DNA from 2 places in the Nitrincola nitratireducens genome. Region 2 is predicted to be linked to the other one. Evidence: predicted binding sites of a transcription regulator. Region 2 holds the regulator's gene; the other holds the start of a gene.
The links. The regulator FliA, encoded in region 2, starts transcription of late flagellar genes. The targets are predictions, from matches to a motif close to CTAAAGTTNNNNNNNNNNCNGCCGATA.
Positions count from the first base shown of each region.

Region 1 (21,892 bases), on a different contig from region 2:
ACCTGAGCGCTTCCCCTGCTTCATACAAGAGGATGGGGATATTTTTTTTAGCGGCGGCTTCACGAAGCGATCCATCTCTAAGTGCTGAGTTCAGAATAACGGGCGTCCCAAAGGCATTCGCCAGACGAAGTGTTTCGGGATCATCTAAATTTGCACGAATTTGAGGCAAGTTATAGCGATTGATCGCCCCTGTATGCAGGTCAATCCCATGGGTCGACTGATTCACCACTTCCTGCATAAACTGTCGGGCCGTTCGACTGGCAAGTGATCCCGATTGAGAGCCAGGGAAGCTACGATTTAAATCTCGACGATCAGGCAGGTATCGACTCTGACTGATAAACCCCAGTAAATTCACAATGGGAACAGCAATGAGTGTACCCTTAATGCGCTTTAACGCTGGTAAACGCAATAAGCGTCTAATAATTTCGACGCCATTGATTTCATCACCATGAATCGCAGCACTGACAAACAAAACAGGACCCGCTTGGCGTCCACAAATCACATGGACAGGCATCATGGCCGCGCTATGGGTATAGAGTTTTCCCATTTCCAGATCAACCGTGCGACGCTCACCGGGTAGGATCGTCTCATTTCCTATGGTGATCGCTGTGTTCAGTGCGCGCGTGTCAGTTGATCGGGATTGCATTACCCCTGCCCCTTCGTTTGTGTGCGATTTGGCTTGGCGTTTTTCTCAATGAAATCGATAATTTGATCGGCAATATCCTTACCTGAAGCACGCTCAATCCCTTCTAGCCCCGGTGACGAGTTGACTTCCATCACTAAGGGACCATGTGCAGAACGCAGCAAATCCACACCGCACACATTCAATCCCATCACTTTTGCGGCACGAATGGCTGTTGCACGTTCTTCAGGCGTAATTCGACACAACTCTGCCGTCCCACCGCGATGTAAATTGGAACGAAACTCACCCTCCTTCGCTTGACGCTTCATGGCGGCAACAACCTTACCCCCCACCACAAACGCACGGATATCAGATCCCTTCGCTTCTTTGATAAACTCCTGAACGAGAATGTGTTGTTTTAACCCCATAAAGGCTTGAATAACACTCTCGGCCGCTTGATTGGTTTCGGCCAATACCACGCCCACCCCCTGCGTACCTTCTAACAGCTTTATGACAGCAGGCGCACCGCCCACAATGCTGAGTAAATCATCGATATCATCTGGCGAGTGCGCAAAACTGGTCACAGGCAAGCCGATGCCTTTTCGTGACAAGAGTTGCAAGCTGCGAAGCTTATCGCGCGATCTCGAAATAGCAACAGATTCATTTAGCGGATACACATCCATCATTTCAAACTGGCGCAACACAGCGGTGCCATAAAACGTCACTGATGCACCGATCCTGGGAATCACAGCATCGAAGTCTCTCAATACTTCCCCACGATAGTGTATTTCAGGATTATGCGAAGTAATGTTCATGTAACAACGCAATACATCTACGACCCGAACCTCATGGCCTCGGCTTTTCGCAGCTTCTACCAAGCGACGCGTAGAATAGAGCTTAGCATTACGAGAAAGTATCGCAATTTTCATTCAATTACTCCGGTTCTGACTTCATACAACAGATGCAGATACAGGGTTAAATACGCTGCATCATAAGTCAGTAAATTCTATATATAAACGTGTTACAGATGCGTAACAAGATCAGTCAGGAAAGGATTCAACTGCGGTTGGCAGTGCGTGCATTATAGACTAAATCATTAGAGTTTCCAGCGGGCAATTCAGGATATTCCACTGTCAAAACAAAGCAATTTGCGGCTGAGTCACATCATCAAATGACTCCCCCACAAACGGGAGAATACTATCAGCAACTGGGCGCAGCTGCTTTTCGATGTAATGCTGATAGTCCAGTCGCCCCTCAAAAATTTCAGCGGCTTCAGATCCAATTAGGGTCACAACATAGGCCACCGTATCCCCTTGTCGAAGCGGTTCTGGCCAGCCTTTCTCGCGATAATACTGATTTAACTGCCGTGCAGCTTTAACATGCGGGGGGATATTGCGTTGGTAATGGGATAACGGACGACGCAAACGACGACGATACACCAAGTCATTGTCTAGCTCACCGTTTAAAAGAGCCGCTACTCGTTCCCTGACAAACGCCTGACAAGGCAACCCCTCAAACACTCGTTGAAAAAGTTCGTGTTGAAAGACGCGAGCCAAGGGTGTCCAATCACTTCTAACCTGCTCCAACCCCTTAAACACCAATTCAGCCGTACCATCCCCTTGACGCTTCAATCCAGCATAACGCTTTTTACTGCCCTCTTCGGAATGTCGCATGCGTGGCATCAAAAATCGCTCAAAGTACGTCTCATATTGCAATTCTAGAGCCGATGTTAAACCAAACGCTTGCTGCAGTCGTTGTCGCCACCAGTCATTTAAACACCTAGCCAACTCGGCGCCTTTCTCGTCACACTCCTGAGGCATCACGTCATCACCCAGCCAGACGAACACCGAATCCGTATCACCGTAGATAACCTCATAACCAAAGGACTTCTCTATATAGCTTGCGGTTTCTGTAAGAATTTGGTGTCCTCTAAGCGTTATGGACCCTGAGAGACGCTGATCATAAAAACGGCAGACATCCGAGCCCAATACGCCATAACACGCATTCATTTGAATTTTAATGGCCTGCGACATCGCAGCATTGCCCTGCTGCTTGGCCGCATCTCGTGCTTGCCATAAGCGCTCGATGATGCCCGGTAAAATAGAGTGTTCTTTTGAAAAAACAGCGCCTAAAAAACCGGGCACTGTATCGTCAGTATTGTGCTCGTTACTATCCGCCACGCCCATCGTAAGCCCTAACGGATCGATCTTAAATGTTCGAATAATACTCGGATACAGGCTTTTAAAATCGAGCACCAGCACATGACGGTACAAGCCTGGCTTTGAATCCATGACAAAGCCACCGGGAACTTTTGCACCTCTTTGACCCGAGGCGTATTCGGGTGCTACAAAACCCGCTCGATGTAAAGAAGGCAAATACAGGTTATCAAAGGCTTGTGCCGACCCTCCCACTTTATCAAGACTCAAACCCGTTAAGCGCGTTCGCTCCGTTAAATACTCAATCAGTCCTGTTTTTTCAAATATTTCCGTGACCAAGCGGCAATCTTCCAGGTTGTAACGGGCCAGTGCTTCTTGATCTTCAGCGTAGAGTCGTTGAATCGCTTGACCACGATCATTCACGGACTCGATGTCTTTTCCTCTCCCTAACAAAGCCTGCGCCACATACTCCAGCGAATAGCGCTCAAAGTGCCAAGTTGCGCCCTTGAGCGTATCAATACCATCAAGCACTACTCGACCGTTCAAACGAACATAGTGACGATTCCCCTGCTGTCGACGTTCAATACGCAGTGCTTGCTGATCTCGACCAATCTGCAACGACACGCCCAATGCTCGAGCCCGCGCATCAAGGACACTCAGATCAAAGCCGATAATATTCCAACCGATAATAATGTCAGGATCATATAGATGGATATGCTGCATAAACGAAAGCAGCAGTTGTTTTTCATCTCGACAATAGATAATTGAAGAGTCTGTTTGCGTTTGGCCAACCATGAGCACTTTTTCAAAGTCTAAGCCTTGAAGCGCAACGGATAAAATACGATTGGCCGTTAATGTTGTTTCAATATCCAGAGATAAAATACGAAACTGAGGTTGATAGTCGCAAGCCTTCAAATGCATGCCTTTGGGGGTGTTACACACCTGAGCACCTGAAAAAATAAAACGCTCCATCAAATAACGATCAACCGGACGAATGTCCTCTTCCATTAAGGTGATACCCTGAGCTTGTAAACGCTCCAAGGCTTCTCGGTAGGTTTTTAAATGGGAAAAATACAAGGCTGAAACGGGCCGCTGCAATAGATCTTTTAAAGGCAAATGACGCGCATACCAGCCCGTCAATGACGCTAAAATCTGCTGCACTTTCGCTTGCTGACTTTGCAAGACAAAACACACGGCATGTTCACCTGTGACACGCACAACTTGCGCACCCTCAGGGGTCTGTAACCAATACTCAAGCAGCATTCCTTGCTCAGTATCGCGTTGCTGACGAGTCAGCGGAAATCCCCGAGACACCTCTAGGTCAAACCGAAGGGATGAATCACTTCAATGTCTGGGAAATGAGCGAGCACATCATTCGCTGACGCTTTCTCAAACAGTAGTTTGAGATTAGGCCCAGCATCCATGGTGAAATACACGGGCAAGCCTTGTGCACGCAGTTTCCAAACCGTCTGCATTGCCATTAAGGATTCGGGTTGCCAATAGACTAAGGGGGGCCACGACGCATCATCGTCGCATGCATGGACATAGCATTATGCTCCGCCTTAGCACCTAAACACGCAAAGTCATGCGCTCGTATGGCGTCTTTAATGGCCTGGATATCCATTGCTGCCTGTAACGGCCAACTCTGATACAAATGTGCCGTTTCTAGGGTACGCTGCATGCCACTGCGTGAATCCGTTGCTTTCTCTCGTGCATCGACCTTCACGAGACCAATACACAAGTCTGGCCAGGTTTCGGACATGGGGATTGCATAGCTATCCAGACCGTCCGTCCGCTCACCCATCTGCCATTCAACAAACCCATCATACAAAGATCGACAGGCACTGCCACTTCCTAAACGCGCCAACACCGATAACGGCTGAGCATCAAGGCTTAACTGAAAACTGTCATTCACAGCCAGCGCTAAAGCCGCAAAGCCTGAAGCAGAAGACGCTAAGCCAGCCGCAGTCGGGATTGAGTTACGCGTCTCAACTTTGAAACAGGTCGGCTTAGAGGCTCTAAACAGATCTAAAAAGAGGGATACCCGTTTGCTAAATGCCGAATCCTCGGATAAACACAAACCGTTCAGCCATACCTCGTCTTCAGCATGGTCGATGGGTGTTAAGCGGGTGTGCGTTCCCAAATGAGCCAAGGATACCGATAACGAAGGATTGATCGGGAGGTTAAGCGACTTATCCCGCTTACCCCAATACTTACAGAGAGCTATATTACTCGGAGCAAAATGCTCTTCAGACTTAACTGGATTTACACCCTCGTTTAACCAAGGCTTTACTATTTCATGTGGCGTCATCATTGCTACGTTTTAGCCTCCCATAACCTCTGTGCCTTGATTGGATATTGTCAGAGCGAAGGCTTGTTCACCCACGCTTTGCTGAGTCTGACCTAAGGCAATGACACAGTCACCTAAACCTGACCCTGAAATTTTACACCCCAATACACCCGGCTGCATACGCAGTTGATAGATCATCAACGACAGCGTCTGATCATTGACACCCAGTGCATCCATAAGTCCCTGATAGACGTTCATCAAGCTGCCTAGCCTCGGCCAATCCTGCTCAAGGATCGCTAAACGCGCCTGTTCCGTTGTTTGATTCATCAATTGATAGAGTGAATTCAGTAAATCGGGCTGACTCTGCCATTTTTTTTCAATCAGTCGAATGACGTCTGGAGTTTTCATTTTATAGCCAGCGTAAAATAACGCGATCTCGGGCTGACCAGGAATGCTTTCTAAGAAATATGGTGTATAACGATACGCCACGATACCGCCCTTTAAGCTCGCCGCCAAATCCGTCCCCGAGCCTCGTCCATCTTGAACCGAATGAATAACGTCTAAGCCTCGCTTAAACAGAGCGTCTATCTCTAACTGAGTGCCCGTAAGCCTATTGAGCGCCACCATCATCGCGGCCGTCACCGCAGCTGACGAGCCCAGCCCAACCTGATGTGAGAACTCAGCCCGAATTTTGACATCAAGTCCTTGGGGAAGCTCTGTTGACCATGCTTTTATTGCAGCTAACACAAACCGTAACCGGGCATCGTCTGCCAAGACATCTCGCGATGACTGATACTGCCCCAGTGAAGAATCAATGCTGACCTGATCATCTTCACGCAAACGAACGCCAATGTACACAAAGACATCCACGGCACACGCCAACGCAAGATGACCATGAAGAACCGCATGCTCTCCCATCAGCATTAAACTGCCGGGGGCTGACACACACACTGGAAAATCCTGAAATTCAGAACGGATAGGCGCCTTGATACTCAATGTCCAACTCTCCCCAAATATAATGAGCAGGTAACTCCAGCTGAGCGGGTGTGCCCTCAGGCAACCAAGCCAGCAACAATCCCGCATGAGGCCCACGAACACAACCAGCACCAGCAACTTTGGCGGCTCCGCCTGAACACTCTATCTGACGGACTAAAGACTGTATAGCACTGGGTACTACACCTATACGCTCTAGTAACCGCTGATTTTGCTGTATAAGGGTTGGCACCTCATCCGGTTGTGCCTCAAGAAATGAATCGGTGACCTCAGCAAACGCCTGCCATATACTCGAGTGGGCAAATGACTTACGCACCTGCTCAACACACTCTCCCGTACTGGTTGAAGGCGCACCCGTGTAAATCCAAAAACATCCCGGCGGTAACTGCAGATGATCACACCGGGACACCTCTTGCTGTCGTAAGCAGATAATCCCACCGTAAGACACACTGGCCGCATCGATTAAACTGCCACGGCCATGCTGAAGGCGCTCACAAAATCGCACCTGCTCAACAAAGTCGGCAACATCTGAGGGAGCTGGGGCAAATAAACTTAATAAACAGGCAATGACGGAGGCAGATGAGCCCATGCCCGACCCAACCAATAAATCCGAGGATAAATGCAACGTACCGGAGGCTCTTTCGACATCAGCACCCATCGAAACCGCAATAGTGTACAGCAAGAGTTGTGAAGGATGATCAAGTACTTGCTGAATGGATAATTCGCCGTTAAGAAACAACTCGTAACGCGCATCAAGGCGATGCTTCAATGAGGTTAAATGGTTAATTGCAAAGGGCAAAAATGCAGCGGAGGCATGAGAGATTCGCCCTTCCAAAAAACCGGAGTCATTTGGCAAAAACTGAGCACGTGTGTGACGACGAAGTGCCAAGCTAAGGGCGGGCGCACCATAGACAACAGAGTGCTCACCACTCAGAATTAACTTACCGGGCGCCAATGCTGACATCATGAACTAACGTAATTTAATATGCCGCCTAACAGGCGACATATTCACGCTTATGTTGATGAATCGCAGCTAAGCGAAAGCGACCTAACGTGGCTTTCGGTATCTCAACAGACTCGCCTTGGCGAGGGTCAGGATAACGATACAGGTCTAGATACTGATCATAGTTAAGCTCTTGGCGCTCGGCCAACATATCCATATGGCGCTGGGTATGTAAGCAGGCCTGATAGCCCTCTTGGATAGAGCCACTAAAAAACTCAGCAACGCAGCCAGAGCCATAACTAAAAAACCCAACTTTTTTACCCGCCAGATTTTCTTTAACGTTATCCAGTAGCGAACACAAACCAATATAAATCGATGCGGTATAGCTATTGCCAATAATTTGATTATAGCGAAGCGTAGGTTGTATTTGCGCTTCAATCCCTTCAGCTGACAACTCACATTGATTTGATTTCGCTAGATGCTGATGCGCTTTTTGTGCCATCCGACTAAATGGCAAGTGGTAACAAAAGTAACTAAAATCATTGAAGCCAATTCGACTCACCTCAGAAAAGCTATCCCAGGTTTTCTTCAATGCTTTTAAGTATATTTTTGTCGAGTACTTGCCATCAACCAACGCTGTAGAACGATAATTAGGCCGCCAAAAATCCATAACATCATCGGTGTAATTGCCGACTTCTGCATCAATCGCCATGATACGTGGATTATGGCTAATCAACATGGCAACAGCACCGCAGCCTTGCGTCGCTTCACCGGGGGTATCAAGATCGTAACGTGCGATATCCGACGCGATCACCAACACTTTAGTGGATGGCTGACGTGCCACCAAGGCACACGCCATCTGCAATGCAGCCGTGGCACTGTAGCAAGCCTGTTTTAATTCAACCACTCGACAATTCGCATTCAACCCTAATAAACGGTGCACATAAATACCGGCAGCCTTGGATTGGTCAATACCTGTTTCTGTGGCCAACAATAGAGTTGAAATCGCGTTTGTCCCTATACGCTCGATCAAAGGTAAAGCGGCATTAGCGGCCATCGTCACGATGTCTTCATCGTGCGTTGCCATTGCCATCTTCTCTTGACCGATACCGGTATAGTACTTCTCTGGGTCAGTTTGCTGCTTCGCAGCCAACGTCCTTAAATCAAGATAAAAGTTGGACGTATAAAAACTGATTTCGTCTATACCCACTGACATATCTGCTAAAGTTCCTCAACGCTCTTCAACAATAAGCGCTTTGTTCCTGTACAGTGCTGAAAAATCTGACGTACCGAGCAGAAACATCGCCGTAACAAATTCACGCCGCAGTTTTTCGATTGCAGCTATGACCGCATCCGCTGATTCCATGGCAGGTTGTAATAATGGAGCTGCCACCCCGCAAAGCGAGGCGCCGAGTATAACAGATTTCGCCATATCAATCCCATCTCTTATACCACCACTGGCAATCAAAGTGGCCTGATCCAAAAAAGGCTCGGCCAACTTCAAGGCTAAGGGCGTTGGCAGCCCCCAATCCTGGAATTTCAAACCTAAATCCGTTGCATCGAACTGGCGACGATGGTGTTCAATTCGGCTCCAAGATGTCCCACCGCTGCCAGCGACATCAAAATAACGAACTCCCGCTCCTAGCCCTAAACGAATATCCGCTGGTGATAGCCCAGACCCCACTTCTTTTAAAATAATAGGCAGAGTCAAGCGTTGCTGAAGCGCTGGATAGCCGCTGACAGACCTGCAAAATTCGTATCGCCTTCAGGCTGAACTGCCTCTTGCAGAGGGTTCAAATGCAAATACAGCGCATCGGCCTGCAAAACATCAACCGCACGCATAACGTCTTCATAACCCACGCCACAATTCAACTGCACCGCGCCAATATTCGCAAACAAAGGAACGGAGGGTGCAAATGGGCGAAGCGAAAAGCTCTCTTTTGCAGCCTCAGATGAAAACATCACTCGCTGCGATCCAACCCCCATCGCAACCTGACACGCCTCAGCGGCAAGCGCTAGGTTTTTATTAATGTGCCTAACCAGCTCATGATCCCCTCCTGTCATTGAGGAGATCAGCAAAGGAAAGCTGAGTCTTTTACCTAAAAACTCCACACTGGGATCAATTTCAGCGAGAGACACTTCTGGCAACGCCCGGTGCGTCAAACGAATTCGATCGAAATAAGCACCTTGACGATCCGTCTCCGGGTCCTGCTCAATCACTCGAATATGTTCGATTTTCCGCTCGTTGGTTTGATCGCTCATGAGCGCTCCAATTTAATATGCGCTTCCATCAACTCACCCGGATTGGTTTGCGCGGATAACAAAGACAACTCACCACACAAGACCACAGCACCGCAGATGGCGGCTAAGCGTCTAGCATTTTCTCCAGGCTGTCGATCTGCCTTACAGCCAAGCCGTGTTAAGTTCTCTTCAACAAAATCGATCCCTTTACCATTACCAACACTGCCAACGATCACATTCGGCAAGGTGCATGAGAAATATAAATCACCCTGCCTGACCTCAGCATGAACAATCCCTTGCGATCCCTCGATAATATTGGCAGCGTCTTGCCCTGTTGCCAGATAAAACGCCAGCAGCATATTGGCATAATGTGCATTTGCACTACGAATTCCACCGGCGATTAGAGTGCCAATTAAATTCTTTTTTATGTTCAGATCGACAACTTTTTCAGGCGTGGTATTTAAACGACGCTCACAAATATCGCGCGGAATGAGTATTTCACTGACCACATACTTCCCGCGTCCGAGAATCCCGTTTACGGCTGTCGCTTTTTTGTCAGAGCAATAATTGGCCGAAATAGACGAGTAGCGCAGCTGAGGGTACTCAGCCAGGATCCAAGGTATCAGCTTATCGGCTGCATTCGTCACCATATTGTGTCCAGAGGCATCTCCCGTGGTGAACTCCAGACGCAAATACATCAGGTTACCGACCACTTGGCTGTGCATATCAATAAGCTGCGCAAAACGACTGCTTCTGGCCACCACTGCATTCAACTCAGGCTGACGCTGCTTAATCGATACCAAGGCTTGATGCGCGGCCCAAGCATCCTCTGCCTCAAGCAAGACTGATCGCGTCATTCGCTCATCAATAACATTGGTCCGAATACCTTCAGTGAGCATCGAAACTCGTGCACCACGCCCCACCGAATGCCATAAAGGAATTTCGTAGGTTGCGAGCGGCACACTCACCTTTTCATTTAAGGTTTCACCCGTGATTTTAAGCGGACCTACCCAGCGCATCGGGATAGGGGCTTGAAGTAGCTTGTGAGATTTCATAGGTTACTGAGTCAGAGAAACGACGAATTTTAGCGACCCCTTCGGGCTTATGCAATCATCGACTTAGGGTTAAAGATAGAGGCATTATAACAAAAAGGACCCATAAGGGCCCTTTTAGCGTTTATTTGTATCCTGAGCGAATTAATCCAGCAGGTTCCGACCCTTGCTTGCAGCAATTCGCATGCGCAGCGCGTTCAATTTAATAAACCCTTCTGCATCTTTTTGATTGTAAGAACCCGCATCGTCTTCAAAAGTAGCAATGCTTTCATCAAAAAGACTATCGGCTGAACGACGCCCAACCACTGAGACCGCTCCTTTGTACAATTTAACGCGGACATCGCCGTTGACGTGACGCTGGCTGTAATCGATCATCTGCTGCATCATTTTGCGCTCTTCAGACCACCAAAAACCATTGTAGATCATCTCGGCATAACGTGGCATCAGCGCATCTTTCAAGTGAGCGACTTCGCGATCCAAGGTAATTGATTCTATCGCACGATGTGCTTTCAACATAATGGTGCCACCCGGTGTTTCATAGCATCCGCGTGACTTCATTCCCACAAAGCGGTTTTCAACGATATCCAAGCGCCCAACACCGTTTGCTCCCCCGATTTTATTCAGAGTTTCAAGCACTGTCGCAGGGCTCATGGCTTCGCCATTAATTGCAACGATGTCACCTTTCTCATACGTCAACTCAAGATAGGTTGCTTGATCCGGTGCTTCTTCAGGACTGACGCTCCAACGCCACATATCGTCTTCTGCTTCAGCCCAAGGCTCTTCCAACACACCACCTTCATAGGAAATGTGCAGAAGGTTTGCATCCATAGAGTAAGGTGATTTCTTTTTCTTGTTGCTGAAGTCAACAGGTATGTTTCGCTCTTCGCAGTACTGCATGAGCTTTTCACGAGACGTCAGATCCCACTCACGCCAAGGTGCAATCACTTTCACGCCAGGTTTTAGAGCATAGGCTCCCAACTCAAAGCGCACTTGATCATTACCCTTACCCGTTGCACCATGAGAAATCGCATCAGCACCGGTCTCGTTCGCAATTTCAATTAGACGCTTTGCAATCAATGGACGTGCGATGGATGTGCCCAGCAAATACTCACCTTCATAGATGGTATTGGCACGGAACATTGGAAATACGTAATCACGGACAAACTCTTCACGCAGATCTTCGATGTAAATCTCTTTTACACCCAAGGCTTCGGCTTTTGCACGGGCTGGCTCAACTTCTTCACCTTGCCCTATATCTGCCGTAAAGGTCACCACTTCACAGGCATAGGTGTCTTGTAGCCAACGAACAATTACTGATGTATCCAGGCCGCCAGAGTAGGCTAAAACGACCTTTTTAATATCGGACATATTTAATGTGCTCCAGATCACTGAAACCAGCCACTCACCGCGAGTAGCTGTAAGAAAGACGTTAATACGTATTTTGCAGAGTGTAACAGAAAGACTCCGTTTCTGCCTCTATTCACGCTCAAGTCGAATTGTCACGCGACGATTTCGTGTGCGATTTTCTTCGGTATCATTATCGACAACAGGATAGCGGTCACCATGATAGCGCATAATAATGATGTCTTCAGGCACCCCGCGGCCAACCAGATACTCCGTCACGGCTTCTGCTCTGCGTCTAGACGTATCACGATTTAACAAGCGGCGCCCGACATTATCGGAATGCCCGTCAATAAAAATCTGCTGAACCGAGGGATCGGTTAAGACATACTGAATAATCTGATCCAAGCGCTCGGTGGTGGCATCCGACAATCGAAACTGCTCAGGGGGGAATAAAACAGCGGTTCGAGCAATCTGCCGATAGTTAACAGGCAGCAACTGGGTTAAGCAATCAAGATAATCATCATAGGCAGGGGCAAAATTCACAGACGATATCCCCACTGTGACGGGTTCAGAAGTCTGGAACCACTGTTGTGCACTGAAGGTTGGAAACAAGCCATTATGCAATGCTGCCAGCATTCGAATTGCAGAGTCGCCTTGAACCACAACCTGTCCCTGACTGACGCTCAACTCAGTAATGGCCTGAGGCTGACGCCCAGGTTGCCAATTCGGCATCTCGGCCACAAGTCGCACCGAACCATTTAACTGCTGGCGCTGACTTGGCGTCAATCTAAACACTAGATTTTCGCCAGCCTCCTGCTCGAATACTCCTTCACCAAAAGAAGGAATACGCTGCGTCATCCGACACATAAAGGGGGACATATCAATTTCCCATGCAGCTGTTTCAATGGTCGGCCGAAAGGTAACCGCTTGCACGATGACAGGCAAGATCAACAACGCAAGTAAGGACAATTTACACCAACACTTCATGAACACAATACGGCCTTTCCACATTATCGTTGAGTCTTTATCGGCAAAGACAACAGATTATTTAGATGACGTTTCACTCAATAACACAGACTGATAGAATACCCTTAACACATGAGCATAGAGTAAGGATTTTTTTTGGCACAGTCATCCGATAAAACAAATATGGCCGACCGCTTTCGCGGATACCTGCCCGTCGTTATTGATGTCGAAACGGCAGGATTTAACGCGCAAACTGATGCACTTCTGGAAATCGCAGCCGTTACGCTGATTATGGACGAACAAGGTTACTTGCACATAGACAGCACTTATAGCGCAAATGTAGTGCCTTTTGAAGGTGCAAATATCGAACAATCTGCTTTAGCCTTTACGGGCATTGATCCTTGGGCACCGTCTCGCAATGCCATCAATGAAGCGGATGCCCTTGAAACCCTATTCAAGCCCATTCGCAAAGCTGTGAAATCCAATGGTTGCAAACGAGCCATACTGGTTGGACACAACGCCACATTTGATCACAATTTTTTATTCAAAGCCGCTGAGCGTTGCCAACTTAAACGTAATCCTTTTCATCCTTTCTCCACATTCGACACAGCAACACTGGCAGGGCTTGCATGCGGCCAAACCGTACTTGCCAAAGCCTGCGAAGTAGCTGGAATCGATTTCGATAACAAAAAAGCGCATTCTGCTGTTTACGATACGGAAAAAACAGCCGAGCTGTTTTGCATGATTGTGAATCGCTGGAAAGATATGGGTGGCTGGGATCTTGTACTGGATACACGATAACCGCTTATCCAATCATCAAAAATGGCTGATCGCTCTTACGCAGATCAGCCATACTGAATTCGGCTTAAGACTCAGCGTTTTCAGAAGCGCCTGATGCAGCTGCAGCAGCCTTTACCATTTCAGCCAACTCACCTGTAGCCGCCAATTCGGTAATAATATCGCAACCACCAACTAACTCACCATTGATCCATAGCTGAGGAAAGGTCGGCCAGTTTGCGTACTTTGGTAGCTCACTGCGGATATCTGGATGCTCAAGAATATTGACAAACGCGAATCTTTCTCCGCAAGCCATTAAGGCTTCAGTTGCACGGGATGAAAACCCACACTGAGGAAAGCGAGGCGTCCCTTTCATGTATAAAAGGATAGGATTTGACTCGATCTGCTCTTTGATAACATCAACTACGCTCATTAAAGCACCTATAACACTATGGGGTTGTGAGTAACCATGGTCGATTCAACGCAACCATGCTCGAAAGCAAACTTAAACCAAGCCTACTTAATTCTTGAGTAATACTATCAGATACTCTTGCTTCCTTCTTTAACTATGATGTCAGAATTGCAAGATTCAAGCATCAAAATATGATTTTTTCTCTGGCAATTGCCAAATGATCACTCACACCCTAGAATACATGTCTTTTGGCAGCTAGGGCTGCCTTTTTGCGTTGTAGGGAGAAAAACGAGATGACCATGCAACCCCTTATGAATACGTATAATCGCATGTCAGTAGCCTTTGATTATGGCCAGGGAGCATGGATTTATGACACTGACGGCCACAAATACCTTGATGCACTCTGCGGAATTGCCGTCACAGGGTTGGGCCACGCGCATCCTGCAATTACTAAGGCTATTTCTGAGCAAGCAGGAAAGTTAATTCATTGCTCTAACCTATATTCGATCCCTTTACAGCAAGAGCTGGCAGCAAAGCTCGCGTCTGTATCTGGCATGGATAACGTCTTTTTTGGCAACTCAGGTGCCGAAGCGAATGAAGCAGCAATTAAAATTGCGCGCCGCTACGGACACAATCGCGGCGTCGACAAGCCTACGATCATTGTTATGGAAAACTCCTTTCATGGACGCACACTGGCGACGCTAAGTGCAACAGGCAACCGTGCCATTCAAGCAGGATTTGAGCCTTTAGTCAGCGGATTCGTTCGTGCTCCTTTTAACAATCTCGACGCGATTCGCCAAATTGCTTCAAACAATAACGATGTTGTCGCCATATTGGTTGAACCCATTCAGGGCGAAGGCGGTATTCATGTTCCGTCGAACGAGTATTTAGAGCAACTTCGTGCCATCTGCGACGAAAATGATTGGCTTCTGATGCTAGATGAAGTACAAACAGGCAATGGGCGTACAGGTAAGTACTTTGCTTACCAACATACGTCTATTATGCCTGATGTCGTGACAACGGCTAAAGGATTGGGTAATGGCTTCCCTATCGGAGCTTGCCTAGCACGCGGTGCCGCGGCAGAAGTCTTTGGCCCAGGCAATCATGGCACAACCTATGGCGGAAGCCCCCTTGCTTGTGCTACCGCACTCGCTGTGGTGAACACCATTGTAGAAGATAAACTTTGTGAGCATGCAGCGTCACTCGGGCAGTACATACTCGATGGCTTTCATATCCAGCTCGCAGACGCGCCTTATGTAAAAGAAATTCGCGGCAAAGGCTTGATGATAGGTATCGAGCTCACAGACGCAGGTACCGAGTTAGCCGTACTTGCCAAAGTGAAAGGAATACTGTTAAACATAACAGGTGGCGGACGAGTTGTTCGTTTGTTGCCACCTTTGATCATGAGCCAGAACGAGGCCGACCTCATGATCCATACGGTTTCTAAACTCATTCGTATTTATGCGGGTGATGAGGCTGACGCCTGATTCTCAGAAACCCTCTGATAAAAACTGACCTCTGGAACCGGCAGCTACGCTGCCGGCTTAATTTATGAGTAAAAGACATTTTCTCACCTTACTTGATTTAACGCCTGCTGAACTGAATCAACTGATTGCTCGGGCGATCGAATTAAAACAAATGCGTAACGAAGGCGTGATTTACGAGCCTTTCAAAAACCGTGTTATGGCGATGATTTTTGAAAAAGCGTCTACGCGAACACGCGTATCCTTTGAAACGGGTATGGCTCACTTTGGGGGTCATGCAATGTTTTTATCGCCCCGAGACACCCAGCTAGGACGAGGTGAACCCGTAGAAGACAGTGCACGTGTCATTTCATCGATGGTCGACATCGTAATGATTCGCACCTTTAGCCATGCACTGGTACAAACATTTGCTGAATACTCATCGGTGCCCGTAATCAACGCATTAACGGATGACTTCCATCCATGTCAATTGCTTGCCGATATGCAAACTTTTCATGAGTATCGTGGCAGCATACAAGGCAAAACGGTTGCTTGGGTCGGCGATGGTAACAATATGTGTAACTCATATATTAACGCATCACGCCAATTTGACTTTAAACTCAACATTGCCTGCCCTGAGGGCTTTGAGCCAAATGCCGACCTTGTTGCACAAAATGCCGATCGTATAACGCTATTGGAAGCACCTGAAGAGGCCGTTGACAAGGCTGATTTAGTCGTCACAGATGTTTGGGCCTCAATGGGGCAAGAAAGCGAGCAACGTGAGCGTATTCGTGAATTCAGAGGTTACCAAGTCACTCCGCAACTCATGGATCTTGCAAATAAAGATGCCTTATTTATGCACTGTTTGCCTGCTCACCGCGGTGAAGAAGTCAGTGCCGACATGATGGATGATCAACGTTGCGTGGCCTTCCCAGAAGCCGAAAATAGATTGCATGCCCAGAAAGCGCTTATCGAGTTTTTGCTAAAGGACCTCATCTGATTGACTTAGATGCTAGAGCTTGAAAGGATCTATCGCTATACTTTGTCCGGATAGAGTCAGCATTTGCTTTCTCTATTCGGTGTACAGCTTTCATTCATTCGCCGGAGTCTGGCATGGTAGAATTTCGTCATCTGAAAACACTGGCCGCACTTCGTGATGCGGGTAGCTTAGTCGAAGCCGCTGATCGCATACACCTGACTCAATCAGCCCTGTCTCACCAAATCAAAGACCTCGAAGATCGCCTGAATTGCTCCTTATTTATTCGCAAAACCAAACCTATTTGTTTTACCAGCGCAGGCAAACGCCTACTCGCCCTTGCCGATGAACTGCTACCAATGATCCGAAATGCCGAAAGAGACATTGCTCGACTGGCCGGCGGAGAAACGGGAAGATTGAACATTTGCATTGAATGCCACAGTTGTTTTGACTGGTTAATGCCAACAATTGATCACTTTCGTCACAACTGGCCCGAAGTTGAAATGGATTTATCGACTGGATTTAGCTTTTTACCCTTACCGGCCCTTGCACGTGGGGATCTGGATTTGGTTATTACCTCAGATCCAGAGCCTAAAGCCGGCATTGAGTACATCCCCCTCTTTAGTTACGAGTCTATCCTCGTCATGCACACTAAACACCCGCTTACCCATCAGCGTTGTGTTCAGCCGAGCGATCTAAAATCTGAAACCCTGATTACCTACCCTGTTGATCAATCAAGACTTGATGTATTCACTCGCTTCCTTGATCCGGCGGGCGTTGAACCGAATCATACACGGACATCCGAGTTAACCGTCATGATCATGCAACTTGTGGCCAGTGGCCGCGGCGTTTCAGCTCTTCCTAACTGGGCGGTTGAAGAGTACTTGCAACGTAATTTAGTTGCAGCTAAGCCCTTAGGTGAAAAAGGCCTATGGTGCACGCTTTACGCCGCGATTCGGGAGGAGCAAGTGCAGGCAGAGTTCATGCAAGATTTTTTGAACACTGCAAGAGACATTACCTTCCGGAATTTACCCGGGATAAAAACAGCCTAAGCCTTGTTTATTAGCGCCAAAACCGTAAACTCTAGGCTTTTACAAGCCATATGATAAGAGTATTTATGGAACATTGGAGCCCCAAAAGCTGGCGTACTAAACCCATCGCCCAACAGCCTGTCTACACAAATCAAGCCAGCCTTGCATTAACCGAGACCCAGTTGAGCCAATTACCTCCACTCGTTTTTGCTGGAGAAATTCGCTCACTCACTCAGTCCCTCGGTGAGGTTGCACAAGGCAAAGCCTTTCTATTGCAAGGCGGAGATTGCGCTGAAAGCTTTTTGGAGTTTAATGCCAATAAAATTCGGAACACCTTCCAAGTCTTATTGCAAATGGCAGTGGTGCTGACCTTTGCAGGCAGTTGCCCGGTTGTTAAGATTGGCCGTATTGCTGGTCAATTTGCCAAACCGAGATCAGCAGGCACTGAAACCATCAACGGCATCGAGTTGCCGAGCTATCGTGGTGATATCATCAACGATATCGAATTCACTGCAGCCGCACGTGAGCCTGACCCACAACGCATGATTGCGGCCTACCATCAATCCGCTTCAACACTCAATTTATTGCGTGCATTTGCAACGGGTGGTTATGCTGATCTCCATCAGGTACACCGCTGGAACCAAGGCTTTGTTGAAAAAAGTCCTCAAGGTGAAAAATATCAACACCTTGCCGATCAAATCACACAAACACTGGCGTTTATGGAAGCTGCGGCATCAATGCGCAAAACACACCTCAGCTGCACGAGACTTCACTATACACCTCTCATGAAGCCTTACTGCTGAACTATGAAGAAGCCTTGACGCGTCAAGACAGTTTGACAGGACAATGGTACGACTGCTCAGCACACATGCTCTGGATAGGGGATCGCACTCGTCAAACAGACCATGCTCATGTTGAGTTTTTGAAAGGTGTTCATAACCCTGTCGGTATTAAAATTGGTCCAAGCACTCAAATCGACAGCTTACTCACCTTGCTTGATACGTTAAATCCTAACCGTATACCGGGTCGCATTACACTGATTGCGCGGATGGGAGCCAATGCCATCACAGAACTGTTACCGCCTTTGGTTCGAGCCGTTCAGGCCTCAGGACACCCAGTGGTCTGGAGCTCTGACCCAATGCACGGCAACATTATTAAAGCTTCTAATGGCTATAAAACACGCAGTGTCGATGCCATTTTGACCGAGATGAAAGGCTTCTTCGAAGTTCATAAAGCCGAAGGCACATACGCAGGCGGGGTACATTTTGAAATGACAGGCGACAATGTCACTGAATGCATTGGTGGTGCTTTTCAAATTACTGAAGAAGGCCTCGCTGACCGTTATCACACGCATTGTGATCCAAGACTCAATGCTGATCAGTCGCTGGAACTCGCGTTTCTGATTGCCGATACCTTGAAGCACGCGCGGGGCTGATATGGAAAAGCTGCTTAGCTCCCTTCTCAGCCATAAAGACAATCGTTTACGTCTTTTTGATATGGGCCGCCGTGTCAGCAAGCTATCAACGGATGTATTTACCAAGGTTGAGCAGAATTTAGTGCCCTATCCTATGCCATTTCTCCATCACGCGTGGATAGGCATGCTGATGTGGAATCCCAAAAAGAAGGATGAAAACCTCATCTGGTTTTTGAAGTTCCCGTTAGATGAACAAGGGTTTTTAGTACAGGCTGCCCGCGATGATATCGTGAACCGCTTGCTACAGAATGCGCTAATGCCTGATATCGATAAAGAAGATGCCCTTAAGGACAATCCTTTCTCTTTCACACCCGATGCAGAGAAAATGGCGATCTTTCATGCGCAAGCCGCCTTGATCTTAGGGCAACCCGCCTCCCAGTACTATGAAGACGTTCAGCAGTACCTATCGGCTCAACGCCCGTATGAGTATTGGGAAAACCTGGGGTTGCAAGGCATCGCTGATTTCATCGTCCGATTGGATCAAGGCACGAATGAGCAATCCCTATGCACGAACTTTGGCTCATTACCGACGCCCCTACTGCTGTCCATCTCGCGTTTGCTTGAACACAGCCAGCCAAGCTATCCGCTTCTCAGTACGTTGAGTCAATATTTAAACCAATTACTCGAACACGAGGAGTGTTCGCCCGACATGATTGCGGCCTTGGTCAGAGCCATCTCAAACACAACGCTCACACAGACTCGTGATGAGATGATCATCAACGTTCTCTCAAGCGCTTACGCAACCCACACTGAGGTTTTACTGGCCGTTGCCACTCGAAATCTAACCAGCCTGTATCAACCCGAGATCTTACACGCTTTTTTGGAAAGACTTGCCATTTGCGACGCAGGACAACAAGCCTTTACTCGCATCTTGTCTGACTTAATGTTTTTGCCAGAAATGCGCGCATTAATTCTAAAGGCCTTTAGACACGATGGACTGTCCGACGCATTACGACACGCAATAGGTGCCATGCTTGGACAAAAACGCTCAGCCTCCTCTCACTAGAAGGCCGTCGAACGTCACACTGGATTCAGCGTGACGTTCGAAAAACAGCTTGGGCTTGGAATACCCGTTAGCACCCTATCGGACACTGCATCAGGCGGGTAAATCTAAGGTCAAGCCCAAAGACTTGACTTTAGCAACCGATTGCTCTCGAAAGCGCTCACGCACACGTGAGCCTTTCGGCTTTGTTAAATAGAATAACAGTGTTGCTGCCAACTCGGGTGACACCTCTTGCTCCTTCGCAAAGTCGGCGATAAAAAGTGCTGTTGTTGTATCACGTTTGTCTTCGATCCCTTTGCGTACAGGTATGTGAAGCGACTCACCCTGACGAACACGTCGACAGAGTTGCTCATACGCAAGCTGGAATGCAGGATACACCTGCCCCTCCTCCTCTGTTCGTAAACGAAACCAGCCCACTTCTTGACCCGCAAAGTACACCGCAGGATGAGTCCAATCATAGACACTTGGTTCATGAGCATGGAAGCAGGCTTCCGTATAGGCTTTATAGGCGGAAGGCAAACCAAAATCGCCCTGCAAACTTCGCAGTATATTCAAAAACTCAGAAATAGATGGCATCCAAGCCAGTGTTTCTTTACAGCGATTGACGGCAGCCACAAGCTCTGCCTCGCTATAGCCACTCAAACTTAATGCCCATTCTCGCTTGGCTAAACGTATCTCGTGCTCTGTCTCAAAGCAGCTTTTGAACTTATGACCGTAGATAGCCATAAAGCGAGCAAAAATCATGTTGACATGCGACTTGGTTTTAACCGAAATTAACTCGGACTCTTTGGTTTCTGAGACGGCATCTTGACTACCAGTCGGTATCCTTGATGTCCATGATGGCCGCGGTAACCCGTTTTCGGCTTTCGCGAGTATCTCGTCGGGGGTTTTCATTCACACTACCTGCCAATAATTGATCTGAACGCTTGTCACGCGCCTCTTGAGACTGCTGCTTAACCCATTCACGCTTAACCCAAGCGAGGAACTTTTGATCCCAATTGGTTTCACGCTTATTATCCTTAGCCAACCAATACAGTACAAACTCATCCAAACAGGTCTGAGCAAATTCACTGGGAATCGAATGGCGTGCTAAAAATTCGTGAAATGCAGCCGAAGGCTTCCAGTGCATTGACATGGGTACCATCCGTTGGTTGCGCTCTTCGTGCTGTTCAAAAATGGCCTCCAACTCGTCTTTTTGTCGACGCCAGCCATTCGTCCCCCCAAACGTCGGTGCAGGCCCGCGGGTAACCTTAGGTGCTTCCGGCTTGGCTCTGGGTGGCAAGTGATCATACACGGGCAGGGTATTCTCTGTGCTGACCGAAACAACAGGGGGAGCGGCATGAGCACTCACCTGCTGCGGCTGATGGGTTGTAGAACTGGACCCCATCTTTGCCTTGACTCTAACCGTACCCGAAGTACCGATAGAAAGCACTAACACACCTTGCCGACTCAAACTTTCTGCAATTTGCGTGAGGTACTCAACTTCCCAGAAACTCGCCAAGTCATGCCATTGGCGATTTGAAAACATGACCTCAGTGTAGCCTTTTCCGTCTGGTAAACCATTCAATAGCAATGAGTCCCTCAGCAGCGAAAGCAAAATGGCCTCATCAGCTCCAAAACGCTTCGCTAACGAGGGGTAAAACAAAATCGGTTTTTCTGGAAAAAAGTCACTCATACTGGACTCAACTATTGTGCAGGGGTCATTAGCCATCCTTTGCAAAGTCTTCAACCGCTCTTAAAACATCGCTGCGCGAAATCATCCCGACCAGCTTCCCACTTTTAACAACAGGTAAACAACGACGCCCTTTTGCAATAAAAATATCTGATACGGCAATAATGTCCGCATCATGCGGAACCGTATCAACCTGCGTCGACATATAGTCAGATACATGCCCTCCGCTTCCCATCTCTTCCTCATGATAGGTTTGACTTAAAATCGCACGTAAACAATCCACTTCGGACAAAATACCGACGAGCCCTCCTTCGGCATCGATCACGGGAAATGCAGAAAGCTTGTACTCCCGGAGCGCACTAATGGCATCAAACAAATCGGTTTCGGGGTGGAAGGTCACAAGCTTAGTGGCCATATAATCTTGAGCTTTGACAGATCTTAACATGTCTGATTCCTCCAAACGCTAAACTTAATAGA
Region 1 covers NZ_AONB01000011.1:35,917-57,808, reverse strand. Annotated here, with positions in the region: gene D791_RS10650 (succinylglutamate desuccinylase/aspartoacylase family protein) at 1-646, opposite strand, end outside; gene rimK (30S ribosomal protein S6--L-glutamate ligase) at 646-1,551, opposite strand; gene D791_RS10640 (DNA polymerase II) at 1,756-4,092, opposite strand; gene D791_RS20960 (hypothetical protein) at 4,095-4,259, opposite strand; gene mvaD (diphosphomevalonate decarboxylase) at 4,283-5,092, opposite strand; gene D791_RS10630 (mevalonate kinase family protein) at 5,102-6,064, opposite strand; gene D791_RS10625 (mevalonate kinase family protein) at 6,036-7,028, opposite strand; gene D791_RS10620 (hydroxymethylglutaryl-CoA synthase) at 7,054-8,220, opposite strand; gene D791_RS20955 (alpha-hydroxy-acid oxidizing protein) at 8,236-8,715, opposite strand; gene D791_RS20950 (alpha-hydroxy-acid oxidizing protein) at 8,712-9,266, opposite strand; gene D791_RS10610 (hydroxymethylglutaryl-CoA reductase) at 9,263-10,300, opposite strand; gene D791_RS10605 (argininosuccinate synthase) at 10,442-11,665, opposite strand; gene D791_RS10600 (flagellar protein MotY) at 11,774-12,610, opposite strand; gene rnt (ribonuclease T) at 12,791-13,408, shown strand; gene grxD (Grx4 family monothiol glutaredoxin) at 13,473-13,817, opposite strand; gene D791_RS10585 (aspartate aminotransferase family protein) at 14,090-15,283, shown strand; gene argF (ornithine carbamoyltransferase) at 15,348-16,259, shown strand; gene D791_RS10575 (LysR family transcriptional regulator) at 16,373-17,287, shown strand; partial or broken gene D791_RS10570 (class II 3-deoxy-7-phosphoheptulonate synthase) at 17,353-18,701, shown strand; gene D791_RS10565 (DUF3549 family protein) at 18,703-19,746, shown strand; gene D791_RS10560 (replication protein P) at 19,837-20,637, opposite strand; gene D791_RS10555 (DnaT-like ssDNA-binding domain-containing protein) at 20,555-21,418, opposite strand; gene D791_RS10550 (CBS domain-containing protein) at 21,447-21,860, opposite strand.
Region 1: the regulator FliA is predicted to act here: its motif matches at 12,667-12,693, upstream of D791_RS10600 (flagellar protein MotY).

Region 2 (11,370 bases):
GTAGAGCCGACAGATGGAACAGAAGGCTCCGGCCGGAATACCATTGTCGTCGAGGACCCGCTCGCCGAAGGGCTCCGACCAAACGCGGCATTGGTATTAAAGTTACGAGAGGTTCCTAATGCAACAACTCGATCAATCAATTCCTTACGCAAATCACTCGACCGATCCATCCAAGCCCGTATATCTTTAGGCAAATAATCAACGGCCCCAGCCTCTAATGCACGTAACGTCACCCTTGCTCCTTCATGAGTCAAGGATGACAGCATCAACACATTTGTTGGCGCAACTTGCATAATTTGCCTTACCGCTTCAATACCATTCATTTTTGGCATTTCAACGTCCATGGTTATAAGATCCGGCCGTAGACGCGTTGCCTTTTCTACAGCCTCAGTACCATTTACGGCAGTCCCAACAATTTTAATTCGCGGATCACTTCCTAACGTTTCTTCTATCCTGTTGCGAAAAAAACTCGAATCATCAACGATCAATACTTTTACCGCCATACAGAAATCACCCACTCAATCGAGCTAAACCGACTATTCTGCATAGCGTTTCAAAAGGTTTGGAATATCGATAATGAGTGCTATCCGCCCGTCACCCGTAATTGTTGCCCCAGATAAGCCTTGCGTTCCATGTAGAATAGACCCCAATGGTTTTATGACCACTTCCTCCTGTCCTACCAATTGATCAACAACAAAGCCGACTCGGGTAGTACCAACCGAAACAATAACAACATGCCCCTGTTCTGGCAGATCGGCAACTTCACGTCCTTTTACCAACCAACGTTTCAAGTGAAATAATGGCAATGCTCGATCACGAACAATGATCACCTGTTGCCCATCCACAATATTTGTTTTGGTTAAATCCAAATTATAGATTTCGTTAACATTCACCAAAGGCAACGCAAATGCCTGCTCCTCTAAAGTCACCATTAGGGTCGGCATAATGGCAAGCGTTAGTGGAACCTGGATCGCTATCTGAGTACCTTGTCCAAGAACAGAATCAATTGCCAAGGTTCCATTTAGCTGGGTAATTTTGGTTTTGACGACATCCATACCAACGCCACGACCTGAAATATCTGAAATTTCAGATTTTGTCGAGAAACCCGCTTGGAAAATCAAATTAAAGCATTCATGATCAGTTAAACGAGCAGCAGCTTCTGGGTCAAGCATACCTCTAGAGACGGCCAAACGACGCAATTTCTCCGCATCCATACCAGCGCCATCATCACGAATGATTAATAGAATATGATCGCCTTCCTGTTCCGCCGAGAGCAAAACATGCCCCTCTCTTGGCTTGCCCATCATCTCACGATCTTCAGGCGACTCAATGCCATGATCAACAGCATTTCGAACCAAGTGGATTAGAGGGTCAGCTAAAGCTTCAACCAAGTTTTTATCCAAGTCCGTCTCTTCACCACGTAACTCGAGACGAATTTCTTTTTTCAAACTTCTTGATAAATCTCGAATTAGACGAGGAAAGCGTCCAAACACTTTTTTAACCGGCTGCATCCGTGTTTTCATTACGGATGTCTGTAAATCTGCCGTGACCATGTCCAATGTACCCAAGGCTTTAGACATTTCCTCATCATCACCCGCACCGCCCAACCGCACCAAGCGATTTCTAACCAGAACCAACTCACCCACCATGTTCATGATTTTATCCAGCAACGCGGTATCAACGCGGACGTTACTCTCTTGAACAACTTTGGCTTGAGCAACAGGTGAAGGAGCAGAGATCGCGGCTCTCGTTGCTCCGTTATCTTCAGCCCCACTCGACGACATAGACGAGTAATCATCTTTGATAAACGTATCGAACTCGGATGAAGATTTTGTCGGAGGCGATGATGGAGTCGGGGACACATATGCAAATGCACCTTCCCCCTTGGCCTGCAAGTCATTCAGTAGCGCTTCAAACTCGTCTTCCGTTATCTCTTCATCGGAACTCATCGAAGCGGCTGAATCGGGCAATTTACCAGGCGCTCCTCCAGATCCGTGCAATTCATCAAGCAGTGCTTCGAATTCACTTTCAGTAATCAAATCATCGTCGGTATCATATGTGTTTGCTTTAGAGGCAGGTTTAGATGCTCCAGCGACTTCTCCTAGCAACAAATCAAATTCGTCATTTGGAGTGTTCGGATTCAACGAAGGCGATGGTGAGACTTCCGCTTTTACAGCAGAGGGAGCTGGTTGTGCAGGTGCAGCTGGCTTAGCCGTAACTGGCTCGGGAGAGTCCTCCACCTCGCCGGAAACAAAAGCCTTCAAACGCGCAAGGAGTGCATTTGATGCGGGCTGAGGTGCTTCTCCATTGCGAACATTGTCAAACATGACGTTGACAGCATCTAAAGATTGTAAAACCACATCCATAAGTGCGGCTGTGAGTTTAATTTCACCGTTTCGGAGCAAATCGAATAAATTCTCTGCTTGATGGCAGCAGTCAACCATTGGATCAAGCTGAAGGAAGCCGGCACCGCCTTTTACGGTATGAAAACCTCTGAATATAGCATTAAGCAAATCACGATCATCTGGCCTTTGCTCAAGATCGACGAGCTGTTCAGACAACTGTTCTAGAATCTCACCTGCTTCAACGAGGAAATCTTCTAGTATTTCCTGATCGACATCCAAACTCATAGACATCCCCTATTCAAAAGCCTAGGCTTGACAACAGATCGTCAACATCATCCTGATTAGACACTGCGTTAGCTTCTTTATTTTTTAATTGAGGACCTTGTGCTTTAATCTGGTCCTCAGCTTGTTTACTTGGATTCGTTACTTTTTTAGACACATCCATGCCGCTCAACCGCTCAACCTTTGACGCCATCTCCATTAATTTAACGAGCTGGGCTTCAACTTGGGTCATTAAGGTAATAACACGCCGAATAAGCTGACCTGTAATATCTTGGACACTTTGTGACACTAAAATTTCAGTTAAGACTGATTTTAACTCAGCCACTGTTTTTTCTGATTCATTTTTGACCATACAAGTTCGGTCATAGACACCGTCCAAAGCTTTAAAATCACCCTCGAGCTGCCCGACTAATAACAACAAGTCTCTAAATCGCTCAGATTGATGATCTAAACGGTCAACTAGTGTTAAGGATTTATCAACACGATCCATTGTCTCATGCGAGTTCTTATCGGTTAGTTCGATCACATAAGCAAGACGATCAGAAGCATCCGACATCGATGGCATCCCTGATGATGTAACAGCTCCACTGCCAATTTTTTCACCAATATCACTTGAGAATGACTTAATTGCCTCATGCAAACCGCGGGTTAGATGCCCTACTTCATTGTAAAAAACTTGGTGTCTCGCTTGCTGGAGCTGGTTAATCAAATCAATAGCTGTGTGCAACTGACCCTGATCAATTGCCAAAACCAACTCTCTGGCCTTTTGGCTAGTAGCTCTTCGAGTCCTTCGTATTCTAAATTGGCAATTTGACTATTCATTGTTTAACTCTTGTTGTAATGAGCACACGAAAACATCGATTAGGTAATGCGTTCGAAAATCTTCTCAATTTTCTCTTTCAACACCACAGCCGTAAAAGGCTTAATGACGTAGCCATTCACACCAGCCTGCGCCGCAGCGATGATCTGTTCACGCTTGGCTTCAGCCGTCACCATTAAAACAGGTATATGCGCCAACTCAGGATCGGACCTAACCTCTTTAAGGAGGTCTATTCCTGTCATACCGGGCATATTCCAGTCTGTGATCAAGAATTCAATTCGACCTTGTTTTAGTATAGGCAATGCCGTTCTACCATCATCAGCCTCATCGACATTGGTAAAACCGAGATCACGCAACAGATTTTTAATAATTCGTCTCATGGTAGAAAAATCATCTACAACAAGAATTCTGATGTCTTTTTTCAAGACACTATCCCCCAGCTATGATCACTAAAAACATAATTCACTATCATCTATAGTAATCACGGTTTGTCGATATCTCAAACAAAAGCGACTACTTAATTCCAACCTTTTAAACGACTTCTAAGCCTCAGGGCGGCTTGAGAGTGTATTTGACTTACTCTAGACTCACTCACCCCAAGAATACTACCTATTTCTTTTAAATTTAGCTCTTCATCGTAATATAAAGCCAAAACTAACCGCTCTTTTTCAGGTAAATCACCTATCGCTGCAACCAAAGCACTACGAAAGGCATCCTGACTCACTTCATCAGATGGGCTTAGATTATCCCCTTCAAACTGCAAAGCTGATCCTTCATCAGACTCCTCTGTTAGCTCATCCACACTGAATAAACGCGCTTCCATAGAGTCTTGCAACAAAGCATGGTACTCGGACAATGAGATACCGAGCTCATCGGCTACTTCTCGATCAGAAGCATCCCGCCCTTCACGACTTTCTATCTGACGCATAGCCTCAGCGACACGACGACCATTTCGATGAACCGATCTAGGCGTCCAGTCACCACGTCTAACCTCATCAATGATCGCTCCACGAATGCGGATACCCGCATAGGTCTCAAAACTGGCTCCTTTACTCATGTCATATTTTGACGCGGCCTCAAGTAAACCAATCATTCCTGATTGTATAAGATCATCCAGCTGCACACTCGCAGGCAAGCGCGCCATCAAATGCTGAGCAATTCGCTTCACAAGTGGTGCATACTGTTCAACCAATTCGTGGCTGGGCGTAAATTGGAGCTGATTATACATGCAGCTTCTTCGTCTGATGTTGTATTTAAATTCGCTGAACCAATCGTTCGACAAAAAACTCAAGATGTCCCCTTGGGCTTTTTAAAACAGGCCAACTGTCTACTTTGATGGCTAGCTGTCGAAAAGCAAGCGATGATTTACTGTTCGGAAAAGCTTTAACAACAGGCGTTTGTTTTTGAACTGCTTTTCGAACTGACTCATCATAAGGTATTGACCCGACATATTGAAGGGTTACATCCAGAAAGCGATCCGTTACAGTCAGAATTTTATTAAACATATGCCGCCCCTCTGTATCTGAATGAACCATATTAGCGAGAATCCTGAAGCGCGTCATCCCATGATCTCGATTCAACATTTTGATCAACGCATAGGCATCCGTAATTGAAGTCGGCTCATCACACACCACCACCAACACTTCCTGAGAGGCTCTGACAAAACTCACCACTGACTCAGAAATACCTGCAGCGGTGTCAATGATCAATACATCCATCGAGTCAGCAATATCATTAAACGCATAAATTAATTCTGCATGCTGATGTTCTGACAAAGTCGTCATTTCTTGAGTACCGGAAGATGCAGGAACAATCCACATGTTGTCGTCAACACGCACCAATACATCTGCCAATGTCGTGTGACCATCTAACACATCTGCAATTGTTCTTTTTGGTCGTAAACCCAATAAAACATCTACATTCGCAAGCCCCAAGTCTGCATCCATCAATACAACGCGTCGCCCCATGTCACTTAGGGCTGTGGATAGATTCACGGAGACATTGGTCTTCCCAACCCCTCCTTTTCCACCTGTAACCGCAATGACTTTTACTGGATGAGCTTGTTTCATATGATGCCCTTACTAGCCTGCTCGAAAGACAGGATCAGACTCATCATCCGATGACTGCCGCTGTGAAACAACCACCGCTCTGCTTACGAGATCTCTCCTTTGCGCAACAATCAAATCATCTGGAATTTTTTGACCATCTGTGACATAGGCTATTGGCAACTGTTTTTCCACCACGAGACTCAAGGCCTCACCCACACTGCCTGACTCATCCATTTTCGTCAATACACAGGCGTTGAGATTCAGTTCTTTATAGATTTCATAGGTACTGCGCAACAACTGTCTCTGACTTGAGCAGGAAAACACCAACAATTTCTTTATTCTCATTGACACAGATGAGAACATTTCCATCTGAGTTTTACCCATTAAATCACGTGTATTCATCCCCGCTGTATCGATCAGAACCAATCGCTTTCCTCTCAAGGATAACAGCACTTCTTCTAAACTGTGATTTTCATCCACAACCCGAACAGGCACGTCTAAAATGCGCCCAAAGGTTTTTAATTGTTCATGTGCAGCAATCCTAAAACAGTCAGTTGTGACTAACGCTAAACTAGAGCTGCCGTGCTGCAAAACATAACGAGCAGCCAACTTGCCAATCGTTGTTGTTTTTCCAACTCCTGTTGCCCCGACAAAGGCAACCATACCACCCCGCTCTATAAACTCTTCGCCAACGACAGGTATAGCATCTGCAAAACGGCCCAATGCGTTTCGCCACGCATCCTCCTCAGACAAGTCTGATTCGATTGAGGACACCAATTGCTGAACCAGTCGAGCACTTAAGCCCATTTGCTGTAAACGAGCTTCCGTCTCTCGAATAACCATGGTGGGTGGCTGATATTGCGCAGGCTTAGAACGAACGGGTGGCTCCTGCACACGCACAATCTGCTCCTGCATCATGGAGCGAAGCTGATGTATTTCCTGCTGCATAACGCGAATCAAGTCATCCTCTGGTGGCGACTGGCGTACATTTCTTGCAGCAGGCGGTGGTGCATCCGACCAATCGTCCGATGCAAAGGAGTCCTTAGACACGACTCGTGATCGTGCATCATCTTGAGTTTTAAGAGAACTCAAAATAAACCTTAACTCCTCATCGTCTTCATCATCAATCTGCTTGTTTTGCGTATGATCCAACACTGGGATAGGTTGCTCTACTGCACGACGCGCCTCGGATATTTTTCGTTCAACACGCTTTAACTCTTCAGCCAAATCAGGATCAGAACGACGTGATTGAGCGCGCGGCACAGCGGCCTTCTCTTCCCGCACCGCTCTAGATTTTGAACGCAGCATTTCGGCCTGAGCTTGCTCATAATCTTCCTCTCGAGCCGCAACCACTTCAACACCACCGGCGACTCGATGATTCGATATAATGACCGCATCCGCTCCAATCTCCTCCCTGACACGCCTCATTGCTTGTCGCATATCAGGAGCAAAAATACGTTTCACTTTCATAATTGATCCTTACCGAAACTGCGCTCATTCATCCACATTACGAATTACCACCCACCGTTGCAACAATGGTCACCCGTTTACTTTCAGGTATTTCTTGATAGGAAAGCACATGTATTTGATGCTCACCATATCGAACAAATCTTGCCATCAAGGGTCTTACAGGAGCGGCAACCAATAATACCGACGGCTTTCCCATCATCTCCTGCTGCTGAGCTGCACGCCCCAATGAGGTTTGCAAACGCTCTGCCATCCCAGGCTCCAACACTAAGGTTTCATCGGACGGCTGACCCTGCTGCATAGAACCCAATAACATTTGCTCTAAGCTAGGTTCTAAGGTAATCACTGGTAATTCTTGATCTGAACCATTAATTCCTTGAACAATCAAACGTGACAACGCTACCCGTACTGCCGCCGTTAACGCCAAGGGATCTTGCGTTCGATCAACAGCTTCAGCCAAGGCTTCAGCGACAGACCGAAAATCCTTAAGTGATACCTGCTCCATTAATAGATTCTGTAATACTTTCAACAATACACTGACCGAAAGCTTTTTGGGTACTAATTCTTCAACCAATTTAGGGCATGTTTTAGTCAACATATCCAAAAGCTGCTGCACTTCCTCATGCCCCATCAAATTATGGGCATTATTTTGCAAAATCTGATTTAAATGGGTTGCAACAACCGTACTCGCATCAACAACAGTATAACCTAATGTTTGCGCATGCTCCTTATGTCCCTTCTCAATCCATACAGCATCTAAACCAAACGCAGGATCCTTAACCGCCACCCCCTTCAAACTACCAAAGACCTGCCCCGGGTTAATTGCCAATTCTCGGTCTGGATACACCTCCCCTTCACCTGAGATAACACCCATCAGCGTAATTCGATAAGCACCTGGCATTAAATCAAGATTGTCTCGTATATGAACAGACGGTACTAAAAACCCTAAATCTTGAGACAACTTCTTCCTAACACCTTTAATCCGACCCAGTAATTGCCCGCCCTGCATCTTATCCACCATGGGAATCAAGCGGTAACCAACCTCCAGACCCACCATATCTACAGGCATTACATCATCCCAATTCAAGTCACGCTGTTCTTCTTCGGCAACGACTGCATCGGGCAAATCGGTTTCCGACTGCTGAAATTCTTTTTGTTTCACCTGTCGACTGTGAATCATATAGGCAATTCCCGCTGCCACAGCCGCTAGGGAAATAAACGCAAAATGAGGCATACCAGGTACAATACCCATCACAAATATCACACCGGACGCAACAAACAACGCCCTAGGCGATGAAAACATTTGCGTAAATACCTGACTCCCCATGGCTTCAGATGAGTTTGCACGTGTCACCATGACCGCGGCCGCTGTTGACAAAAGCAATGAGGGCAATTGCGCGACAAGCCCATCACCAATCGTCAATAAAGAGTAGTTTTTCATTGCTGTATCAAAATCCAAACCATGCTGAAGCATACCGATTCCCAAACCACCCAGCAGGTTAATCACTAGGATCAAAATACCCGCAACTGCATCCCCTCGAACAAATTTTGATGCACCATCCATAGACCCATAAAAATCGGCTTCTCGCGTCACTTCTTGTCGACGCTCACGCGCCTCATCCTGTGAAATCAACCCTGCGTTCACGTCCGCATCTATCGCCATTTGTTTACCCGGCATCGCATCCAAGGTAAATCGAGCACTCACTTCCGAAATACGGCCAGCCCCCTTCGTTACCACTACAAAGTTAATAATAACCAAAATCATGAAAACAGCGATACCCACAACATAATTACCGCCAACAACCACTTCACCAAAGGCTAAAATAACTTGACCCGCAGCAGCACCACCTTCATGACCATTCAAAAGCACCACGCGTGTAGAGGCCACATTCAGCGCCAAACGCATAAGCGTCGCCGCTAACAAAATGGTTGGAAATACCGCAAAATCCAGAGGGCGCAATGCATAAATACACACCAACAACACAACAATCGATAAAGCGATGTTGAATGTAAAAAAAACATCCAACAAAAAAGGCGGAATAGGCAAGGTCACCATGGCCAATATCACCAACAGCAACAAAGGAATACCTATATTCCCCTGCCCTATTCGTTTCGCACTCTGTACAAACACACCTCTATCCACAACACCCAACCGTCAACATAATGACTAAAAAGATAAAATATTTGATATAGAAACCTATTGGCTATTTAGAGCGATCCATAAAACGCCATTTTTTTGACAAAAAAAGCCAAACAACACCTATTGATGGATCTATGCAATTTTCAAGCCAAATTAATCAGGATCAACTCGAAAAGTCTCTGGAATTTCAAGATCTTGCTCTCTTGGCGGTGGAATTGAAGACTGATTATAGGAAGGTGTGTTTTTTAATTGGTAGACATAAGCTAACACTTGAGCAACGGCTGTATACAAACCTGTTGGGACTTCATCTCCAACCTCCGTTGCATAAAACAGTGCACGTGCTAAGGCCGGTGATGATAGGATCTGGACATCATTCTGTTGCGCTATCTCACGAATTTTTAGGGCGACAAAATCTGCACCGCGCGCAATAATAACGGGAGCATCGCCTTGGCTTTGATCGTACTTAATGGCGACAGCGTAATGTGTCGGGTTGGTAATCACGACATCTGCATTGGGTACATCTTTCATCATTGTTCTCTGCGACATTTCATATTGTAGCTGACGAATACGCCCCTTCACCTCGGGCTTACCCTCGGTATTTTTCATTTCATCTTTCACTTCCTGCATCGTCATTTTCAGTTTTTTGTTGTAGTCATACAACTGATAGGGCACATCTACCAATACAACCAAAATCATGGTTGCACTGATCAGCAAAAAAGACCAAGCCAACACCTCTAACGCATGCTCAATAGATGTTTCAATGTTTTCAGCTGTCAAGGCCATTAACTCAGGCCTCATCACCATGACCACTAAAACAGATACTGACCCAACCACCAATACCTTCGCTATCGCCTTAAAAAGCTCTACCAGCGACTTCATCGAAAACATTCGTTTAATCCCGGCTAATGGATTCAAACGACTGCCTTTGGGCTGCAATGACTCACCACTAAAATTCCAGCCACCCAGTGCGATTGATGAGAAAAAACTGGCTAAGAAGACCATCAGAAAAAAGCCCCACAGGCTGAAAAAACTCTCCCACAGGGCTTCGTACAAGTGAAGAAACATAAATGCTGGATCCGATACCGCGTCTCCTCGAATACTGAAGTTATGGCTAAACATTCGCATCATGGTGTGCCCAACATGACTACCAAACATCAAAGCTGCAGCAGCTGAAGCCATTAGCAAGGCTAGAGTTGTCAACTCTTTCGAGCGCGCGATATCCCCTTTCTTTCGCGCATCTTGTATGCGCTTCGCCGTGGGTTCTTGTGTTTTTTCCTGACCTGTTTCTTCAGCCACTGACTTTTCCCATTAAAGCAACAATGAATGAATAAAACTTAGCATAAAGTCAGTCATACGCACGTAGTGATCATAGAAAATCGGGACATTTACCCAGTGCATAAACAATCCCACCAGCATAATAAATGGAAAGCCTATCGCAAAAATATTTAACTGGGGTGCTGCTTTTGTCATGATACCGAAGGCAAGGTTAATAATTAATAATGCAAGGATTGCAGGCATCGCCATCAATAGTGCCGCCATAAAAAGCCAACTCAGCATCAGAACGATGCGCATAAACACTTCACCATCCACCCCAGTAAGTCCGACGGGTAAGTAAAAAAAGCTCTGGGCTAAGATTTCAATCATCACCAAGTGCCCATTCATTGCCAAAAATAATAACGTCGCCATCATTGAGTAAAACTGAGCAACCACAACAACGCTAACACCATTACTTGGATCCGTCATCGACGCAAAACCCAAGCCCGACTGCATAGCGATAATTTGCGCACCCGCAAGAAAGCTCTGAAACAACAATTGCAAGGTAAAGCCCAGCACAACACCGATTAAAATCTGATTTGCGATCACAAGCCAATTATACAAAGAAAGACCATCGAAAATGGGCATTTCGGGCAGCACAGGCACGATTAAAAGGGTAACAACCAATGCTAGACCCAAGCGAACTCGCACAGGGACCATTTGTGTACCGACTATTGGAATAGCCATAAAAAAAGAGGAAACACGAAACAAAGGCCACAAAAAAGTAGAGACCATCTGTTCCAACTCGGCGAGTGAAACGAACACGACTCTACCCAATCATATGGGGAATATTCAAAAACAAAAACTCAAACAAATCCATAATTTGAGTCACTATCCATGGGCCCGCATACATTACAGCCAACAAACTTACGATAAGACGTGGCAGAAAGCTCAGGGTTTGCTCATTAATCTGGGTGGCCGCTTGAAATACTGAGATAATCAATCCCACTATCA
Region 2 covers NZ_AONB01000026.1:1,774-13,143, forward strand. Annotated here, with positions in the region: gene D791_RS16825 (protein-glutamate methylesterase/protein-glutamine glutaminase) at 1-503, opposite strand, end outside; gene D791_RS16830 (chemotaxis protein CheA) at 537-2,630, opposite strand; gene D791_RS16835 (protein phosphatase CheZ) at 2,644-3,375, opposite strand; gene D791_RS16840 (chemotaxis response regulator CheY) at 3,489-3,860, opposite strand; gene D791_RS16845 (RNA polymerase sigma factor FliA) at 3,965-4,675, opposite strand; gene D791_RS16850 (MinD/ParA family protein) at 4,701-5,516, opposite strand; gene flhF (flagellar biosynthesis GTPase FlhF) at 5,529-6,965, opposite strand; gene flhA (flagellar biosynthesis protein FlhA) at 7,003-9,093, opposite strand; gene flhB (flagellar biosynthesis protein FlhB) at 9,256-10,398, opposite strand; gene fliR (flagellar biosynthetic protein FliR) at 10,411-11,181, opposite strand; gene fliQ (flagellar biosynthesis protein FliQ) at 11,186-11,370, opposite strand, start outside.